DNA from 2 places in the Aliivibrio thorii genome. Region 1 is predicted to be linked to the other one. Evidence: predicted binding sites of a transcription regulator. Region 1 holds the regulator's gene; the other holds the start of a gene.
The links. Region 1 encodes CRP, which controls carbon source genes, mostly activating them, when cyclic AMP is high. Its sites were predicted from a motif close to TGTGANNNNNNTCACA; they were not measured.
Positions count from the first base shown of each region.

Region 2: the regulator CRP is predicted to act here: its motif matches at 3,218-3,233, upstream of mlc (sugar metabolism global transcriptional regulator Mlc).

Region 1 is NZ_CM170654.1:309,441-315,516, reverse strand. It holds gene priA (primosomal protein N') at 1-48, shown strand, start outside; gene cytR (DNA-binding transcriptional regulator CytR) at 244-1,251, shown strand; gene AC2IP4_RS01475 (SPOR domain-containing protein) at 1,429-2,004, shown strand; gene hslV (ATP-dependent protease subunit HslV) at 2,186-2,710, shown strand; gene hslU (ATP-dependent protease ATPase subunit HslU) at 2,733-4,067, shown strand; gene AC2IP4_RS01460 (OsmC family protein) at 4,166-4,567, opposite strand; gene crp (cAMP-activated global transcriptional regulator CRP) at 4,813-5,445, shown strand; gene AC2IP4_RS01450 (DUF1338 domain-containing protein) at 5,516-6,076, opposite strand, start outside.
Region 2 is NZ_CM170655.1:1,295,242-1,301,317, reverse strand. It holds gene treC (alpha,alpha-phosphotrehalase) at 1-768, shown strand, start outside; gene pyk (pyruvate kinase) at 899-2,344, opposite strand; gene queE (7-carboxy-7-deazaguanine synthase QueE) at 2,450-3,130, opposite strand; gene mlc (sugar metabolism global transcriptional regulator Mlc) at 3,315-4,529, shown strand; gene ltaE (low-specificity L-threonine aldolase) at 4,654-5,658, opposite strand; gene AC2IP4_RS20045 (ATPase RavA domain-containing protein) at 6,015-6,076, shown strand, end outside.

The DNA of each region.
Region 1 (6,076 bases):
AAAAAAGTACGTTGGACTTTAGACATAGAACCACAAGACCTTACTTAAAAGAAGGGTTTATTGATTAAACTTTATTCCTTAAATGAAAAACAATCGACCCTGGTGTGAGTCAATTCACGATCCAGATGTAATTTTTGTTAAACGCGCCGTATTTAAATCTTTATTTTACACATAAAATATCTCTTCAAATAATTAGATCAATCGTTCACTTTAGATTTAAAGACAGTTGGGAGAGGAATATATATGGCGACAATGAAGGACGTTGCTTTATCGGCAGGTGTATCAACAGCTACCGTATCACGAGCATTAATGACTCCAGAGAAGGTGTCATTATCCACCCGTAAACGCGTAGAAGGCGCCATCGTAGAAACTGGCTATTCTCCAACGACATTAACCCGTACATTACGTCGTAATGAATCAAAAACCATTGTAACGATTGTTCCTGATATCTGTGACCCTTACTTTAGTGATATCTTACGAGGTATTGAAGATACTGCCGTTGAAAATGGTTATGTCATTTTAGTGGGTGATAGCAGCCAACAGAAAAAGCGCGAGCAATCTTTTGTAAACCTTGTTTACACCAAACAAGTTGATGGCATGGTTTTACTCGGTTCTGATCTTCCTTTTAATGCCAGCCGCCAAGAACAAAAAAACTTACCTCCTCTTGTAATGGCTTGTGAATATGCACCAGAACTCGAACTACCAACAGTTCATATCGATAATCTAACAGCAGCATTTGAAGCAGTAAATTACCTAACCAAGTTAGGCCATAATAGGATCGCTGAATTATCTGGACCCGAAGACTCTGCATTGTGTCAATTTAGACATCAAGGTTACCAACAAGCCTTACGTCGTGCTGGCATTACAATGAACAATTCATATGTGCATTATGGCAACTTCAATTTTGAAGCCGGAACAACCGCAATTGCTCAATTGCTTTCACTTTCATCCCCACCTACCGCGGTCTTTTGCCATAATGACATAATGGCAATAGGAGCAATTCAAAAAGCAAAACAAATGGGATTCCGTGTTCCCCAAGATATTTCCATCATGGGTTTTGATGACATTGAATTCTCTCAGTATTGCGATCCACCACTGACGACTATTTCACAACCTCGTTATGAGATTGGTCGCCAATCTATGCTCATGCTTTTAGATTTACTAAAAGGGCATGATGTTCGTTCTGGATCTCGCTTACTTGAATCCTCGTTAGTACTTAGAGGAAGTACTGCACCACCAAAGAATCGCTAAAATAGGGCTTTAAACCAACATAAAAAGAGCCAACACACAAAAGTCATTCTTATAAGACGATGAATCTGTCTAAATAGTGACTTTTTGCGTACTTTTTTACACAAGTGCTGGTATGCATTCATACAACTGATTACCATAGCGTATTCTCTCTGTAATTCTGTATAAAGTTAAAGTACTGTGGCCAATAAAGATTATGTAAAACGTGGACGCTCTCCTAAGAAAGCGACAAAGAAACCAGCCAAGAAAAAAGGGGATAAACAACCTATATCTAATGGTTCAACACCATGGAAAGCAGTTGCTGTTGCCGCTCTCTTAGTCGCTGTGTTTGGTTACGCCCTTTACTTTCTAAATGACTCTCCTGCACCAGAGACAAAATCAACGGTGACGGAGGTTGTTCCAATTAAAGCTAAAAAGAAATCTAACACGGAAGAAATACCTCCAATGCCTGAAGAGCAGTGGAGCTATATGGATGAACTGCCAAATAAAGAAATTGAAGTTGAACAAAAAGAACTTAAAGTTTCTGAAATCCCTTATATCATGCAATGTGGCGCTTATAAAAATCGCTCACAAGCCGAAGAACGTAAAATGAACATTGCGTTCCAAGGGCTAACTTCAACGGTTAGGCATGCAGAAGGCAGCAGCTGGTTTAAAGTAGTTTTAGGTCCGTATAAATTTAAGCGTGATGCTGAAAAAGATCGCCATAAATTACAACGAGCTAAAATAGAGCCATGCGCTATCTGGAAAGATCAGTAAAGCTCAGTATAAAAAGTCGTAATAACATCACACATTTACCAAAAGGAGCACATCAAGTGCTCCTTTTTCTATTCTACTCATCTTGAAAAGCAACATCATCCCCCCCATTACAATAGTAATAATCATAAAGATTAATGTAAGAGTCTCATTAAATTACATCATCGAATAAGAGGTTTTACTCGTGACTACAATAGTTTCTGTACGCCGTGAAGGCAAAGTCGTGGTTGCTGGCGATGGCCAAGCATCTCAAGGTGATATGATCGCAAAAGGTAACGTAAAGAAAGTACGTCGCCTTTACAATGATTCCGTTCTAGTTGGCTTTGCTGGTAGCACTGCTGATGCATTCATTCTGTTTGACCTGTGTGAACGAAAATTAGAAATGCACCAAGGTAATTTAACCAAAGCTGCCGTTGAACTCGCTAAAGAATGGCGTAGTGATCGCGCTTTACGCCGTCTTGAGGCAATGTTAATTGTTGCTGATAAAACAACGTCTCTAATCATTAGCGGTACTGGTGATTTAATTAATGCCGATAATGACCTTCTTACCATTGGTTCTGGTGGCTATTTCGCTCGTTCTGCAGCAACAGCATTATTAGAGAACACAGAATTAGATGCACGTGAAATCGCAACTAAAGCATTAACTATTGCTGGTGATATTGACGTCTACACTAACCATAATCATACCGTTGAAGAATTGAACGTTTAACGACAGATAATAAGGAATACCCATGTCTGAGATGACTCCTCGTGAAATAGTACACGAACTAGATAGCCATATTATTGGTCAAGATAAAGCAAAGCGTTCCGTTGCTATTGCCTTACGTAATCGCTGGCGTCGTATGCAACTTAACCCTGAGTTGCGTGCAGAAGTTACACCAAAAAATATTTTAATGATCGGACCAACAGGGGTTGGTAAAACTGAAATTGCACGTCGCTTAGCGAAACTAGCGAATGCACCTTTCATCAAAGTTGAAGCAACTAAATTTACTGAAGTGGGTTACGTCGGTAAAGAAGTTGATAGCATCATTCGCGACTTAACTGATGTTGCAATAAAAATGACGCATCAACAAGCGGTAGACAAAGTAAAATTCCGAGCCGAAGAACAAGCTGAAGATCGTATTCTAGACATTCTATTACCTCCTGCACGCGATGCATGGGGTAAAAATGAAGAAGGTGATAATGACTCTGGTACTCGCCAATCTTTCCGTAAAAAATTACGTGAAGGTAATCTAGACGATAAAGAAATCGAAGTCGATGTTGCTGCACCTCAAGTTGGCGTAGAAATCATGGCTCCTCCTGGTATGGAAGAGATGACAAACCAACTTCAAGGTATGTTCCAAAACCTATCTGGTGGTGACACAACTAAAAAGCGTAAGATGAAAATCAAAGACGCACTTAAAGCCCTAGCTGAAGAAGAAGGTGCTAAATTAGTTAACCCTGAAGAGCTAAAAGAACAAGCTATTTTCAATGTGGAAAATCACGGTATCGTCTTTATTGATGAGATTGATAAAATCTGTAAAGATTCCAACTCTCAATCTGGTGATGTATCTCGTGAAGGCGTGCAACGTGACCTACTTCCATTAGTAGAAGGCAGCACAGTAAGTACGAAGCATGGTATGGTAAAAACAGATCACATGTTATTTATCACTTCAGGTGCATTTCAAATGGCTAAGCCATCGGATCTTATCCCTGAATTGCAAGGTCGATTGCCTATTCGTGTTGAACTTGAAGCATTAACTGCGAACGACTTTAAACGTATCCTGACAGAACCAAATGCCTCGTTAACAGAACAATACATCGCGTTATTAGCGACAGAAAATGTTAATCTTGAGTTTACTGAAGATGGCATTACTCGTATTGCAGAATCAGCATTCCAAGTGAACGAAAGCACAGAAAACATTGGCGCACGTCGTCTACATACTGTAATGGAACGTCTAATGGAAGAGATCTCTTACGATGCATCTGAAAAAGACGGTGAAAGCCTAACTGTTGATGCAGCTTACGTTACCTCTCGCTTGGGTGATCTAGTCGCAGATGAAGATCTAAGTCGCTTTATTCTATAATGGACGACTAATACTCGTAATTATCAGTTCATTATTACGAGTTAAAAATAAAGCCTCATACATCAAAATGTATGAGGCTTTTCTTTGCAAAGAATTATTTAAGCAATAATTTCCCAAGAATGCGTCACCTCAATGCCTTCACCTAGCATTAAACACACCGAACAATATTTCTGTAATGAATCAGCGGTGACTTGCTCAACCACCTTAGGATTAAGGTTATCGCCACTCACTTCAAAGTGAATATTAATATGAGTAAACAGCTTCGGCGCAGTTTCACGACGCTCACTTGATAGCTTTGCAACACAACCAAGTACTTCTTGATTTGCGGATTTTAGACCATCAACAACATCAACAGAACTGCATCCACCAGCGGCCATTAACACTAATTCCATCGGGCTTGGGGCTTTTTCACCACCATTTCCATCCATTACCACAGAGTGACCTGATTGAGATTGACCTAAGAAAGTAAATCCATCAATCCATTTAACTTCAGCATTCATAAAAGCCTCTTTACTACATAAAAGGAAAACTCATGATCCATTTCACGAAACTGTGCCCTTGGTCGCACTATTCATACGATCAAAGTCAAGAAATCGGTTGCGAAACAGGGTATGATTTTATCAATTATCTCAACGAACATGCAGCCTTGTTCCGATAACCATATTGTATAGGCCAAACTGATATTTGGCTCAGTTATTTTAAAATGGACATCGCCTACTTGGCAAACGCAGAGGAAGTATAAAGTATGGTTCTAGGTAAACCTCAGACAGATCCAACATTAGAGTGGTTCTTATCTCATTGTCACATTCATAAGTACCCATCAAAAAGTACTTTGATTCACGCGGGTGAAAAAGCTGAGACTCTTTACTACATCGTAAAAGGTTCTGTTGCTGTACTTATCAAAGATGAAGAAGGAAAGGAAATGATCCTTTCTTACCTTAACCAAGGTGATTTCATCGGTGAACTTGGCTTGTTTGAAGAAGGTCAAGAACGTTCAGCATGGGTTCGTGCTAAAAGCCCTTGTGAAGTGGCTGAAATTTCATTTAAGAAATTCCGTCAGCTTATTCAAGTAAACCCAGATATTCTGATGCGTCTTTCTGCTCAAATGGCAACTCGTCTACAAATCACTAGCCAAAAAGTAGGTGATTTAGCATTCCTAGACGTTACAGGCCGTATCGCTCAGACTCTATTGAATCTAGCTAAACAACCAGATGCAATGACTCACCCAGATGGCATGCAAATTAAGATCACTCGTCAAGAGATCGGTCAAATTGTAGGTTGTTCACGTGAAACTGTTGGCCGCATCTTGAAGATGCTTGAAGAGCAAAACTTGATCTCAGCACACGGTAAAACAATTGTAGTTTACGGTACTCGTTAATTTAACGCTTATCTTAAACAAATAAAAACGCAGCTCTTGAGCTGCGTTTTTTTATGCCTAAATTTTAGAATTAACTGTCTGTGCTTTCAAAAATTTTATCAGCAGATGCAGCGACAAATCCTGTATATATCTTGCCATTAGGTAGCGAATAACGCTTAGCAAACTCATAAAATCCACCAGGGATGTCAAACTCACCCTCAGTAAAGCTCACTTTCACTTTATCGGCCATGGTTGATGACTGTTCTAAGTAAACCTCAGGAGAGCCTTTCACTTCACCACCCACTTCGTTCATTGCAAAACCAGCATCACGTAAGTGTTGGTTCACATCAACCACTTCAGCAAACGCTTCAAGCTGATTAACATAAACCGTAAAGTGATTTGCGCCATAGCCATGAGCAGCTAACCAAGAAGCGTACTCACTCTCTTTTGCTAAGATTTGATATTCCTCAAAACTTAACGCCCAAGGACGGCCCGCTGAAAGAAAATCGCTGGTCGCAAAATAATGCGCTGGCACCTGTTCAACCAAAGCATGAATAATGTTCTGAGTCTCAAGCGATAGCTCTTCAACTAAAATCTCACTAATAAAAACAAGTGGCACATTAGGATCTGGATGCTCAAAATGCTGTGCTTT
Region 2 (6,076 bases), on a different replicon from region 1:
TCGATTTTTAATCACTGGCAAACCGGTTTAAATGGCAAGGGCTGGGGAGCACTGTTTTGGTGTAATCATGATCAACCTAGAGTGGTAAGCCGCTTAGGTAATGATGAAGAGTACCGTGAATTATCCGCTAAAATGCTCGCGTCATCAGTGCATATGATGCAAGGAACGCCTTATATTTATCAAGGTGAAGAGATTGGAATGACCAACCCACATTATACTTCAATCGAGCAATATCGAGACCTTGAAAGTACTAACATGTTCGATATCATGGTGAACCAGAAGAAATCTGTTTCTGAGTCTGAAATGCTTGAAATTTTAGAACAAAAATCTCGTGATAATTCCAGAACACCAATGCAATGGAATAGAAACAATAATGCTGGTTTTACCTTAGGTACTCCGTGGTTATCCGTGGCTAACAATTATCAAGATGTGAATGCAGAAAATGCAGTAAACGATCAAAACTCTGTGTTTTATTTCTATCAGAAAATCATCCAACTTCGTAAAGAGGTAGAGGTAATAACCACGGGGGATTACTATGATTTGATGCCTGAGCATAAGGAGTTATTCTGTTATCAACGAGAGAGTAATACGCATCGTTTAATTGCTGTTCATAACTTTTATGCGAATGAAGCGCCTGTCTCTTTTGATTTAAAAGGGAAGGACGTTAAGTATATTTTAGCGAATTATGGTGATGTAGAATTCACTCAACCTCAAAAAGAAATGATACTGCGCCCATACGAGTGTCGAGTGATATTGATTCAAAAGTAACTCTTATTTTGGTGGGAATTGCACTGTAAATAAAGTGGCTTATTATAAAAATTAAGCCCTGAAATCATAATGATTTTCAGGGCTTTTTGTTTAATTAATAGAGATAAAGATTAAGTGATTAACCTTACTCTTATTCAACCGTAATAATACGCATGCAGTTAGTAGAGCCAACGATATCCATCACGTCACCTTGAGTGATGATAACTTGGTCACCAGCACTTAATAGGCCTTTATCTTTTAATGCATTAATTGCAGCATATGTTGATGGTAAGCCAGAGCCTGCGCTTTCATCAAAGAATACTGGAGTAACACCACGGTAAAGTGCAGCACGATTTAGTGTACTTTCGTTACGTGATAATGCAAAGATTGGTAGGCCAGAGCTAAGGCGTGACATCATTAATGGTGTACGACCAGATTCAGTCAACGTGATCATCGCTGTGATGCCTTCCATGTGATTTGCTGCATACATAGTAGACATTGCAATCGTTTCTTCTGGAGTCGTGAAACGACGATCTAAACGGTGGTTAGACACATTTACTGTAGGTACTTTTTCTGCACCAATACATACACTTGCCATAGACATCACTGTCTCAACAGGGAAGTCACCCGCAGCTGTTTCTGCAGAAAGCATTACCGCATCCGAGCCATCAAGTACGGCGTTAGCAACGTCCATTACTTCAGCACGAGTTGGCATTGGGCTTGTGATCATTGATTCCATCATTTGCGTTGCAGTAATAACAGTACGGTTAAGACTACGAGCACGGCGGATAAGTTGTTTTTGAACACCCACTAACTCAGGATCGCCAATTTCAACACCCAGGTCACCACGAGCAACCATTACAACGTCAGATGCCATGATGATGTCATCCATTGCTTCTTCTGTAGCAACGGTTTCAGCACGCTCAACTTTAGCGACTAATTTTGCTTCAAGACCTGCTTCACGAGCTAAACGACGAGCGTAGTTCATGTCTTCGCCGTTGCGTGGGAAAGAAACTGCTAGGTAATCAACTTTCATCGCAGCAGCTGTGATGATGTCAGCTTTGTCTTTTTCAGTCAGTGCGTCAGCAGAAAGACCGCCGCCTTGTTTGTTGATACCTTTGTTGTTTGATAAAGGACCAGCAACGGTTACTTCAGTGTGAACCTTGTTACCTTCAACAGAAGTTACTTTTAGTTGAACTCGACCATCATCAAGAAGAAGTACGTCACCAGTAACAACATCTTGTGGAAGTTCTTTATAATCTAAACCTACAGAGTCTTGATTACCTTCGCCTTTTGGTAAATCGCTATCTAGTGTGAATTTATCACCAATAGCCAGTTGAATTTTACCGTCTTTGAACGTAGATACGCGAATTTTAGGACCTTGAAGGTCACCAAGAATAGCAACGTGAGTACCTAGTTTAGCCGCAATTTCACGTACTTTCTTAGTGCGCATGATGTGGTCTTCTGGGCTACCGTGTGAAAAGTTCATTCGAACAACGTTTGCACCCGCGGCAATGATTTTTTCAAGGTTATTATCACGATCAGTTGCAGGGCCAAGAGTGGTAACGATTTTTGTTCTACGTAGTCTGTTAGACATATTATCTCCAAAATGGATGTTATTGTGTTTATTCTGTGATCCACTAAACATATATCGAGAATGATGACAATTCCATGATTCAAACAAGGAAATTGTAAAAAAGTATCACGCAATCGCTAAATATTTGTGTGTTTGTATAGAAAGTCGCCAATTTCTTTTGATGCAGGTTTCAATACAAAGTTCGGTAGCTCGTGGTTTTTGGCTGATAGGCTGCAAGGCAATCGTAACATCGTCCAATAATTTTATATTCTCAAGCAGGGTATCTAGTTGCTCAATGTCTTTTGTTGTTCCCACTGGATGTTTAATTTCGTTTGCGCGCATTAAGGCTTGTTCTAATACAGGAAGCTTACCTTTCATATTGATTTTTGGTGACACTGTCACCCACGTGCTAACTGAGGTCAAAATAGGGTAGGTACCACTGGTTTCTATCTGACAACGGTAACCATGTTGTTCTAACTCTTCTGTTAATGGTGTTAAATCATACATGCATGGCTCACCACCCGTTATAACGATATGCTTTGCTGTATAACCTTGTTCATTAAGCATGTTTATGATTTGAGTGCTTGTTAGCTCTGTCCAGCTTGGCGCATCTTCTTTTTTCGCTAAAATTGTTGCTAAATCTGTTTTATCACTTAGCTCAACTTCCCACGTTTGTTTGGTATCACACCAAGAGCAACCAACAGGACAGCCTTGTAAGCGTAAGAAAATAGAAGGAACTCCGGTGAATGTACCCTCACCTTGAATGGTTTCGAATAACTCATTAATTTTAAATGATGGCGCTGACATAATTATTTTACTCAAATAAAAAACTATAAAAAATCGTAGGTGAAATACGTGCAAAAGTCGCATTTTCAGTAAATATTTCATAATCTTCGTGATACTTATCACGTAGGTTAATACTTAGACTTCACAATTTGTTCGCAAAGTAAAAAAATGAAATTAGACACAAATTTATTTACTGGAGATACACATGTACGTGGCCCAACCCGGACACATTGATCACTTAAAACAAGTAAATGCTGGACGGGTTTATAAGCTTATTGACCAACTTGGTCCTATCTCTCGAATAGACCTTTCTAAACAAAGTAATTTAGCTCCGGCTAGTATTACTAAAATTACACGCGAATTGCTTGACGCACACCTTATCAAAGAAATGCAGGTACAAGAAGCAAATAGTCGTGGTCGACCTGCGATTGGTTTAGAAGTTGATAATGAAGGCTGGCAGTTTTTGTCTTTACGGTTAGGACGAGGCTACCTTACTATCGCGTTGCACAGTCTTGGCGGTGAGCAAATTATTGAAGAAAGGCAAACGATTAAAGAAATAGAACAAGATGAGTTACTCGCGAAGTTACTTGCCGAGATTGAACTATTCTTTCAAAAACATTCTCGTATTTTAGGCAGGATAACAAGTATTTCAGTCTCTTTACCGGGGTTAGTTATTTCTTCTGAAGGGCTTGTTATTCAAATGCCACATTACAACGTGAATAATTTGCCTCTTGGTCCTAAAATTTATGAAGCTACAGGTTTGCCTGTCTTTATTGGTAACGACACTCGTAGTTGGGCATTAGCTGAAAAGTTGTTTGGTAACTCTCAAAGTTATGATAATTCAATTCTTGTTTCCATTCATCACGGTGTTGGTGCCGGTATCATAATGAATGGTGAAGTCCTACAAGGTAGAACGGGTAATATTGGTGAGATGGGGCACATCAAAATCAATAAATTAGGCGCTCGTTGTCATTGTGGTAATTCAGGTTGTCTTGAAACCGTAGCCAGTGCTAAAGCGCTTAGAGATCAAGTAACAAACCTGATTAATAATGGGCACCAAACGTCATTGAAAGGCAATGTGATTACGATAGAAAATATTTGTCTAGCTGCTAATGAAGGCGATATTTTAGCAAAACAAGTCATTACTGAGTTAGGGCATAATCTTGGTGAAGCGATTGCCATTATGGTGAACTTGTTTAACCCTGAAATTGTATTGATTGGTGGTGAGATAAACCTTTCTAAAGAACTTCTTTATCCTGTTATAATGGATGCAATACAAAATCAAGTATTGCCTTTGTATGCTAAAGATACAAAGTTAGTTGAAAGCCGTTTTTATACACAAGCGACAATGCCGGGAGCTGCGCTTGTTAAGCAAGCAATGTTTGATGGGTCATTACTGATGAAAGTGATTGAAGGCTAAAATATTACTGTATGTATGGAAACAAAGGAGCAGCCACTAAGCTGCTCTTTTTATTTGACTATCTTTTCAAACCATTGAGATAAGTTTCTAATGATTGCCTAAAAGAATTAGTATTAATCTGCAACTAGACTTCGCTTTTTAGAAACTCAACAAACGTATCAATATCTTGTTTTGAAATATCTTTATGAGTAACAAAACGAATAGGGTTACCAGCAGAAATTAAAATATCTTTCTCTTGAGCGTGTTGAACAATCGTATGTATATCGACTTTGTTATCTAAGCGAGCAAATACAATGTTAGTTTGAATGTGCTCTACATTGACCGAAAATCCACTCACATTATTAAGTTGTTCTGCTAAATATTTAGCATTGCTATGATCGACCGCGAGTTGTGGAACTTGTTCAGTTAAAGCAAGTTTACCAGCAGCAGCTAGAATTCCTGCCTGACGCATGCCGCCGCCCAACATTTTTCTAATGCGCCGTGCTTTTTGGATATACTCTTTAGTGCCCAATAATAAAGAGCCAACAGGTGCTGATAAGCCTTTCGATAAACAAATAGTCATACTATCAAAATGCTGTGCAATCTCTTTAATATCGACATTTAGTGCGACTGCGGCGTTATATACACGGGCGCCATCAAGGTGAAGTTGTAAATTATGCTTATTTACGAACTCACGAGCTTCGGCTAAATAGCTAAGAGGGAGGACTTTACCATTAATGGTATTTTCTAAGCTAAGCAGCTTGGTTCGTGCAAAATGAAAGTCATCTGGTTTAATCGCAGCTTCTAGCTTTTGAAAGCATAATGAACCATCAGGGTTATTCTCTACTGGTTGAGGTTGGATTGATCCTAAAACTGCTGCGCCACCGGCTTCATATTTGTAATTATGCGCTTGTTGGCCACATAAATATTCATCACCACGTTCACAGTGGGCCATCAAACCTAAAAGGTTCGCTTGAGTACCTGATGAGGTGAAAAGAGCCGCTTCAAAGCCATGTCGCTCTGCTGTCCATGCCTCAAGTTCATTTACTGTTGGGTCATCTCCATACACATCATCGCCAACTAAGGCGTTTGCCATTGCATCACGCATGGTTTGGGTTGGTCTTGTTACTGTATCTGAGCGAAAATCAATCATGTTACTTCCTTGCGTTAACCGTAATGTTTAAAATATCATTAGGCTGTTATTATTTTAGTGCTATTTTTATAGACGATAGCATAGTGTTTATGTATGTGAAAATAATGTCGACCACATCTTTTTACATACGCCAGCGACTAATATGACTCACTTCTGATTAAAAGATCTTAGTGATAGAGTTAAAGGTAACGATAAAAAAATGCATATCAAAAAGAGCAAAATTTCTAAATTACGACTAATTGATTAGTTAAAGTGATTGTTTATTAAGCGATTATGGAAATATGTAACTATAATGAGTAAAGGAATTACATTATACTCAATATCATATACGATCAGAATTGTAAGGGAATGTAATGCAAGGTAACTCAATAAGAACCAGTGCAGAGCGCGCATTGTTATCAGAAAGAATCCAAAA